4 regions of the Devosia sp. LjRoot3 genome follow, and region 3 is predicted to be linked to each of the others. Evidence: predicted binding sites of a transcription regulator. Region 3 holds the regulator's gene; each other region holds the start of a gene.
What was found. The regulator LexA, encoded in region 3, represses DNA repair genes until DNA is damaged. The targets are predictions, from matches to a motif close to TGTTCNNNNTGTGTTCNG.

Region 1: dinB (DNA polymerase IV) is a predicted target of LexA. The motif match lies at 1,212-1,229, and genes of this name have one in related genera.
Region 2: ruvC (crossover junction endodeoxyribonuclease RuvC) is a predicted target of LexA. The motif match lies at 982-999, and genes of this name have one in related genera.
Region 4: ACSQ2A_RS03840 (ATP-dependent helicase) is a predicted target of LexA. The motif match lies at 1,108-1,125, and genes of this name have one in related genera.

Annotation. Positions count from the first base shown of each region.
Region 1 is NZ_CAXUPK020000001.1:1,028,212-1,030,409, forward strand. Features, by position in the region: gene ACSQ2A_RS04960 (FecCD family ABC transporter permease) at 1-235, shown strand, start outside; gene ACSQ2A_RS04965 (ABC transporter ATP-binding protein) at 247-1,059, shown strand; gene dinB (DNA polymerase IV) at 1,256-2,198, shown strand, end outside.
Region 2 is NZ_CAXUPK020000002.1:254,920-257,117, forward strand. Features, by position in the region: gene ACSQ2A_RS08330 (GGDEF domain-containing protein) at 1-77, opposite strand, end outside; gene ACSQ2A_RS08335 (GGDEF domain-containing protein) at 131-874, opposite strand; gene ruvC (crossover junction endodeoxyribonuclease RuvC) at 1,042-1,548, shown strand; gene ruvA (Holliday junction branch migration protein RuvA) at 1,545-2,162, shown strand.
Region 3 is NZ_CAXUPK020000001.1:1,353,408-1,355,605, reverse strand. Features, by position in the region: gene ACSQ2A_RS06585 (hypothetical protein) at 1-590, shown strand, start outside; gene ACSQ2A_RS06580 (HIT family protein) at 603-1,019, shown strand; gene lexA (transcriptional repressor LexA) at 1,116-1,823, shown strand; gene ACSQ2A_RS06570 (YybH family protein) at 1,829-2,198, shown strand, end outside.
Region 4 is NZ_CAXUPK020000001.1:788,738-790,935, reverse strand. Features, by position in the region: gene ACSQ2A_RS03840 (ATP-dependent helicase) at 1-1,072, opposite strand, end outside; gene ACSQ2A_RS03835 (hypothetical protein) at 1,262-1,570, shown strand; gene ACSQ2A_RS03830 (GMC family oxidoreductase) at 1,587-2,198, opposite strand, start outside.

The sequences.
Region 1 (2,198 bases), 330 kb from region 3:
CGGCTTCGTCGCCTTCGTCTCCGGCCCCATCGCCCGCCGCCTCATGGGCGGGGCAGGGCGCGGCATTCCCCAGGCCGGCCTCGTTGGCGCCCTGGTCATGCTGGTATCGGACCTTCTGGCGCAACACGCCTTGCCAAACATGCAATTGCCGACCGGTGTCGTCACCGGCGGCTTCGGCGCAGTCTTCCTGCTTTGGCTGCTCGTCGTCTCCGGCCGCTCCGGCCGGGTGAATTGAAGGAGACGAACATGACGCAAAACCACCAGCTCATGGCCGCCGGCCTGCACCTCGGCTATGCCGACCGCGAAATCGTCTCCGATCTCAACCTCAACGTCCCTGCCGGCAAGCTCACCGTCATCGTCGGCGCCAATGCCTGCGGCAAGTCCACTCTGCTGCGTGGCCTCGCGCGCCTGCTCACGCCCACAAAGGGCGCCGCCTATCTCGATGGCAAGCCCATCCACCAGATGCCAACCCGCGAAGTCGCAACCCTTCTCGGCGTCCTCCCCCAATCCCCCATCGCCCCCGACGCCATCACCGTCGCCGACCTCGTCGGCCGCGGCCGCTATCCGCACCAAGGCTGGTTCCGTCGCTGGACCCCGGAAGACGACGCCGCCGTCGCCGAAGCCCTCGGCGCCACCGATATGGGCGAATTGGCCGACCGTCCCGTCGACGAACTCTCCGGCGGCCAGCGCCAGCGCGTCTGGATCGCCATGGCCCTCGCCCAGCAGACCGATCTCCTTCTCCTCGACGAACCGACCACCTTCCTTGACATCAACCACCAGGTCGAAGTCCTTGATCTGCTTACCGATCTGGTGAAAGAGCGCGGCCGCACCGTCGTCGTGGTCCTCCACGACCTAAACCTCGCCTGCCGCTACGCCGACCACATTGTCGCGATGAAATCCGGCAAGATCGTCACCGAAGGCCGCCCCGTGGACGTCATGACCGAAGCGGTCGTCCGCGAAGTCTTCGGCATGACCTCACGCATCGTCGTCGATCCCATTTCCGACACCCCGATGATCGTACCCATCGGCCGCCACCACGTGGAAAAGGCTGTCGCCTGACAGCAAAAAGCCCCGGAGGCTTTCGCCTTCGGGGCCGTTTATCGGTCTTCGATATTTTCTACCGCTTTCCGATTTAGACACAACGCGCCGCCTCCGGATCGGTTCCAACCTTTTTCGCTTTTTCTCAGCGAGCTTGACTCCAAAGTTCGCAAGTGAACAAATAGCGAACAAAGAAGAGCCGGCATCCGGTGGCATCATGTCGACAGAAGCAACGATCCTCCACGCCGATCTCGACTCCTTCTACGCCTCGGTCGAGCAGCTTCTAAACCCGGACCTGCGCGGCAAGGCCATGGCCGTGGGCGGCGGTGTCGTCCTCGCGGCCTCCTATGAAGCCAAGGCCTTCGGCGTCCGCGGTGGCATGTCCGGACGCAACGCGCGCGAACTCTGCCCGCATCTGCTCTTCGTCCGTGGCAATTTCGACCAGTACCAGCGCCTGGGCGACGCAGCCATCGCCGTCCTTGAAGACTACACCCCGCTGATCGAACGCATCTCCATCGACGAAGCCTTCGCCGATGTCGCTGGCTGCACCCACCTCTTCGGCTCGCCGCGCGAAATCGCCGAAACCGTCCGCCGCCGCGTCCGCGACGAACTTGGCCTGCCCATCTCGGTCGGCGTTGCCCGCACAAAACATCTCGCCAAGGTCGCCTCCCAGGTCGCCAAGCCCGATGGACTGGTCGTCGTCAATCCGGCCACCGAACTCGACTTCCTCCACGATCTACCCGTCGGCCTGATGTGGGGCGTCGGCCCTGTCACCGAAGGCAAGCTCAAGGCCGAAGGCATCCTCACCATTGGCCAGCTTGCCAACACCCCCGGCCGCTCCCTCCGCGGCCTTCTCGGCGACGCCGCTGGCGAAAAGCTCTCCGACCTCGCCTGGAACCGCGACACCCGCGCCATTGTCAGGGAGCATCGCGCCCGCTCCGCCGGCGCCCAATCCGCCCTAGGCCGTCAGCCGGCTACCGAAGCGGTATTCAAACCCGTCTTGCAGCACCTTGCCGATCGCGTCACCTCGCGCCTGCGTGCAAAATCCCTCTCCGGTCGCACCATCACCGTCCGCGTGCGCTTTGCCGATATGCGGGCCGTCACCCGCGCCATGACGCTCGATGCGCCCGTCTCGGCCACCCTGATCGTCGCGGAAATTG
Region 2 (2,198 bases), on a different contig from region 3:
GCCAGAGGGCCAAACAGCGTCCAGCGGGCAACGCTGGACCAGCTTTGCAGACCATTGACCGCGCGCGGTGACATCATGCTGGCAACCCCCTGGCTCGGCATTGGTAACAGGAAGAGGAAGAAGGCGGCTGTCAGGCCGCCTGGGGCAGTGCGACGCAGTCGCGGCCCCTCTGCTTGGCGCTATAGAGACGCTCGTCGGCCTCGCGATAGAGGGCTCTGAACGCAATGGGCTTTTCGTGGGACGCCCCCCCGATGCTGACCGAAAGCGGGCAGGAAATGCCCTCGGGCCGGAAGTCGATATCGGCAATGGCCCGGCGCACGTCGTCCGCCACGCTTTCGGCGCGGGCAAGATCCATGTCCGGTAGGTAGATGCCGAATTCCTCTCCACCCAGGCGCCCGACAAGGCCGGGCAGCGGAATGGTGAGGCTCAGTGCATGGGCGATATCGCGCAGCGCCTCGTCGCCCTGGTCGTGGCCGAAGCGGTCATTAACGGATTTGAAGTGGTCGGCATCGATCACCAGCAGCACGCCGCGGCGATGCGGCCCGACGCAGTATTTCTCGACCGCGGATGCAAAGGCGCGGCGGTTGAAGAGGCCGGTCAGCCCATCAAGCGTCGCCAGGTGCGCCAATTGCTGATTGGCATAGCGCATGCGTTCCGTACCGATGGCGAATGTGAAAATCATCGGCCCGCCCAGACAAATCGGCATGACGATGGAGATGAGCAGGCCCGGCATGTTCACGCCGGCGGAAAACGTCGCCATGAACACGACGGTCGCTATCACCGAGATAACGACCGACAGCCCCATCATCAGAAAAGTCTTGCGGAAAATCCAAAGCCACGCCTGCTTCGGTAGCGCCGTTGCTAGCCCCGTCATCGTGAATCAGTGTCCCTGCGTCTCAAAAGACCCTAGGGCCCCGTTTCTGAATTCCCCGTTTCTCCAATGAGTAAATTTTGAGCTATCACAGGTTCTTGGCGCCTTGAAGTTTCTGTTTTGTTCACTTTGGTCTTGGTAGGTTCATGGAAACTGCTAGAAGGAACGCCATGAGCAAGACCGTTCGAATCATCGGCATCGACCCGGGGCTGCGCCGCTGCGGCTGGGGCATTGTCGATGCGCTCGACAATCGCCTGAGCTTTGTGGCGGCCGGAACGGTGACCCCGCCGATCGATGGCATGCTGGCCGATCGCCTCGCCATGCTCGCTGCCGGTCTTGCCGAAGTGCTGGCCCAGTATCATCCCGAGGAGGCGGCGGTTGAAGAAACCTTCGTCAATGCCGGCGCCCGTTCGGCGCTGATCCTGGGACAGGCGCGCGGTGTTGCCCTCGTCACCCCGGCGCAGCACGGCCTTTATGTCGCCGAATACGCCACCAATCTCGTCAAGAAATCCGTGGTCGGCACTGGCCACGCGGAAAAGAAGCAGGTCGAACTGATGGTGCGGACCCTCTTGCCGACGGCCAATTTCAAGGGTGCCGACGCCTCGGACGCTCTTGCCGTGGCCATCTGCCACGCCCACCATCGGGTTTCCGCACGTCGCATGGGAGCGCTTTTATGATCGGCAAGCTCAAGGGCCTGGTCGACAGTTTTGGTGACGACTGGGTTCTTATTGATTGCGGCGGCGTCTGCTACGAGGTGCATTGTTCCACCCGCACGCTGCAATCGCTGCCGCGCGTTGGCGAGGCCGCCGTCGTCTTCATCGAGACGATCCTGCGTGAAGATCTCATCCGCCTTTTCGGCTTTGCCAGTGAAGCGGAAAAATCCTGGTTCCTGTTGCTGACCACCGTGCAGGGCGTCGGCGCCCGCGTGGCACTCGCCATTCTCTCTGTGCTCTCGCCGGCTGAACTCTCGAGCGCCATTGCGCTGCAGGACAAGGCCATGGTCGGCCGCGCCAATGGCGTCGGCCCCAAACTCGCCGTGCGCATTGTCACCGAGCTTAAGGGCAAGGTCCCGGCCATCGGCGGCATCGACGCCGGCACGCTGGGCCTGCAGACGGCCTTGGGCGAGGGCGTTGCCCGCAGCAATGTCGCCGACGCCGTCTCGGCTCTCACCAATCTCGGCTATTCCAGCGCCCAGGCCTCGGCCGCTCTCGCGCGAGTGGTTGCCAAGGAGGGTGAAGATACGGCAACGGAGAAGCTCATTCGCCTTGGGCTTAGGGAATTGAGCCAGTGACTTGCAGGGAGCTACTTTCCTTACTATTTTGAAAAG
Region 3 (2,198 bases):
CGGGTGGCGCCTTCGGCTCGGCCATGATCAGGGCGCTGGAAAAGCGCGGCGCCATTGTCGAAGTGGCAAAGTCAGGTGTCGATTTTTCCGCGGGCAGCTATGCCGGACTAGAAGAAAAGCTCGCGCGCGCCGATGTCCTCGTGCTCTCCCACGGCGCCAAGACCGACGATTGCTGGAACGCCAATTACGTCACCTTCCGCGATCTCATCGAGCGTTTCACCGCCATCGGCAAAGGCCGCCTGGCGCCACCCGAAGTCTGGGCGCTGGGCTCCGAAGTCGAATTTCATGGCGATATGGGCCTGGATGAACTCAAGGACTATTCCAGCTCCAAGCGCGCCTTTGCGGCCCGCGCTCGCCACTATTATCGTTCCGACGATCTCATTTACCGCCACATCGTCCCCTCGTCCTTCACCTCCGCCATGGGCAAGGGCGCGATGTCAGCGGAAACGGCCGTCAACATCGCGCTGTTTTTCATCACACGCGGTATCAAGTATGTTCCGGTGACATTGACGGGCCTTGCCGTCCTCAATTTCTTCCGCTTCCGCTACGCCAACAATGCCGGCGACGAAACGCTGGCCGCAGCCGAATAATCCGAGGGGCCAATGAGCTACGATCCGACCAATATCTTCGCCAAAATCCTCAAGGGCGAACTGCCTTGTCACAAGGTCTATGAAGACGAGACTGCGTTGGTGATGATGGACATCTTCCCCCAGTCGAGGGGCCACACGCTGGTCATTCCCAGGGCCGCTTCGCGTAACCTTCTCGATGCCGATCCTGCGGCTCTCGCGGAAGTCATCCCGCTGGTGCAGCGCGTCGCCAAGGCTGTCCAGACCGCCACCAAGGCCGACGGCCTGCGTCTGGCCCAGTTCAACGAAGCCCCGGCCGGCCAGACCGTCTTCCACCTGCATTTTCACATCATTCCCGCCTATGAGGGCATTGCCCTTGGCGCCCACGCCACCGGCCGCGCCGACGATGGCGAACTGGCCCAGTTGGCCAAGGACATTGCGGCAGCGCTCTAGCGCCCGGAAAACACCAAAACCCCAAGACTCTTGCGGAACATAGGTGGAACACATATAGTCGTTCCGTCTATGTTCCGATTCTGGGGTCGCCGGGCAATGCTGACGCGCAAACAACACGAACTTCTCATGTTCATTCATGAACGCATGAAGGAAAGCGGCATTCCGCCGTCCTTCGATGAAATGAAGGACGCGCTCGATCTCGCCTCCAAATCCGGCATTCACCGGCTGATCACCGCGCTTGAAGAGCGCGGCTTCATCCGCCGCCTGCCCAACCGGGCCCGCGCGCTGGAAGTGGTAAAGCTCCCCGATTCGATGAACCCCTCGCTTGGCGGCCGCAAGTCCCGCTTCGAGCCATCCGTGATCGAGGGCAATCTGGGCAAGGTCGCCTCGCCCCCCGCGCGCAGCACCGACGACTATGCCCGCCCGATCTCGATCCCCGTCATGGGCCGCATCGCCGCCGGTACGCCGATCGAGGCGATCCAGAGCCATTCCCACACCATCGCCGTTCCCCCGGAAATGCTCGGCGCTGGCGAACACTATGCGCTCGAAGTGCGCGGCGACTCGATGATCGAAGCCGGCATTTTTGACGGCGACACGGTGCTCATAAAGAAGCAAGACACAGCCTCGACCGGCGAGATCATCGTCGCTCTCGTCGATGACGAGGAGGCTACCCTTAAGCGCCTGCGCCGCAAGGGCAATACCGTGGCGCTTGAAGCTGCCAATCCTGCCTATGAAACCCGCATCTTCCCGCCCGACCGCGTCAAGGTGCAGGGCCGGCTCGTTGGGCTCCTGCGGAAATATTGATTAGCGTGGCCGCCACACCTGAAGCGGTGATGGCGGCTTATGCCGACCTGATCAACCGGCACGATTTTGCGCTGCTGATCCCCCTGATCGACCCCAAAGCCAGCTTCTGGTTCAGTTCTGGCACCTACCAGGGCCACGAGGCGGTGCGCGAAGCCTTCGAGCGTACTTGGCGACGTCTCGCCAACGAAACCTATTGGCTGGAAGACCTCGTCTGGATCGCCAGAAGCGCGGAAGCCGCCAGCTGTACATACCGCTTTCATTGGCACGCTACGATCGACGGTCAACGCGCCGAAGGCAAAGGTCGCGGCACGACGGTTCTTGCCAAAAGCGAGAATGGCTGGCGCATTGTGCACGAACACCTGAGCGCTTTTCCGA
Region 4 (2,198 bases), 560 kb from region 3:
TGGACTTGGCAACATAGCCGACCTGGTCGGCCTCATCCTTCACGGTGACGAGGAGTGGCTTTGCATCGGAAACCCGTTCAGACCACAGGTTCTTGGTGAAGCGTTCCGAAGCCTGTTCGATGACGGCATTGGCAGCGGCAAGGATCGGCTGGGTGGAGCGATAGTTTCGATCAAGCGTGACAATATCGGCGGCCGGCGTGAAGGCGCCCGGAAAGTCGAGGATGTTGCGCACGGTCGCGGCGCGGAAGGAATAGATCGACTGGGCATCATCGCCCACAACCGTCATCCCTCGTCCATCGGGCCGCATGGCAAGCAGGATCGAGGCCTGCAGCCGATTGGTGTCCTGATACTCGTCCACGAGGATATGGTCGAACAGATCTGAAACCTGCCGGGCGATCATGGGCTCGGCCATCATGCCGGCCCAGTAGAGCAGCAGGTCGTCGTAATCTAGCACATTCTGCTGCTGCTTGGCCTCGACATAGGCGCCGAACAAAATGCGCAATTCCTTCGACCACATGGCACACCAGGGAAATACCGTCTTCAGCACGTCGTCGAGATCGGCCTGCGCGTTGACCACGCGTGAATAGATCGCAAGGCAGGCGCCCTTGGTTGGAAAGCGCGTTGCCGCTTCACTGAATTTCAGCTCGTGGCGAACCAGATTCATCAGGTCAGCCGAGTCTTCGCGGTCATGGATCGTGAAAGCAGGGTCGAGACCGATCTGGTGGGCATGCTCGCGCAAGAGCCTCGCGCCGATGCCGTGGAAGGTGCCGGACCAAGTCAGCGCATCGGACACTGCCCCAGAACTGATACCGAGAATTTTGCCGGCAATCCTCTCGACCCGTCGCGCCATTTCGCTGGCGGCGCGGCGCGAGAAGGTCAGGAGCAGTATTCGCCGGGGATCGGCGCCATTGGCGATGAGATGAGCAACGCGATGGGCAAGCGTATTGGTTTTGCCTGAACCGGCACCGGCGATGACGAGAAGCGGCTTTGGGGTCGGTTCACCGACACCGTGCACGACGGCCGCACGCTGATTGGTGTTGAGCGCATCGAGATAGGTTGTGTCGGCAGGCACGAATCGTTCCCCGGTATTTGGCTCCTAAGGGAAGTCATTCTCCTTTTGTTCGCAAGCACTCCGCGGGCACCGCCCCATCACAATCGCGACCGGTGCCTCTCAGATGATCCCGGCTGGTGCGGTCGTCCGGTCTCGCACAGCAACGGTATCGATCGTCACTCGTTCTTCCCGGCAAATAGGAGGACCGTCATGAATACTGCCAACCTTCAAATCGAGGGCCTGCTCATGGCCATTGCCGGATTGAACCAGCTGCTGGTCGCCAAGGGGATCGCCAGCGTCGAGGAGATCGACAAATCCCTCGCCCGGTCAGAACAGGGTGTTCTCGGCGATGACCGCGTGGTTGAAGATCTCTCGCCGGCCAATCGCGACGCTATCGCTTTCCCCATTCGGCTGTTGCGGCTGGCCAATAATATGGGCGACGGGGCCGGCACGGCATCTTTTGCAGAATTGGCCCGCATGGTCGGAGAGACCAAGGGCAAGGACAACGATCAGCTATAGGCCTCTGCGGCGGGACCTACCGACCGGCTCTCAACAAGTCCGCAGCTTTCTCGGCGATCATGATGACGGGGCTGGCGGTATTGCCGGAGACGATGTGGGGCATGATGGACGCGTCGATGATGCGCAGGCCCTCGCAGCCATTGAGGCGCAGGTCGGGGGTGACCACGGCTTCGGCGTCGACGCCCATGCGGCAGGTTCCGACGGGGTGGAAGATGGTGGTGGCAATATCGCCGATGCTGTGGAGCAAGTCGGCTTCACTGTCGACCTTTGGACCGGGCAGGATTTCTTCTGGGCGATAACGCTGGAGCGCTCTGGCCGTCATGATGCGGCGGGCCTGCTGCACCGAGCGGACGGCGACCTGGCGGTCGTGGTCGGCAGAGAGGTAGTTCGGGCGGATGTCAGGCTGGATCTTTGTTTCCGTGCTCGTGATGTGCACGCTGCCGGTGCTGTGCGGGCGCAGGTTGCAGACCGAGACCGTGATGGCCGGAAAGTCATGCAGAGGTTCGCCCAGGCGGTTCGTTGAGAGCGGTTGGACGTGATATTCGAGATCGGGTGTTTCGAGCGACGCGTCGGACTTGGTGAACATGCCGAACTGGCTCGGTGCCATGGACATGGGACCGCTGCGCAT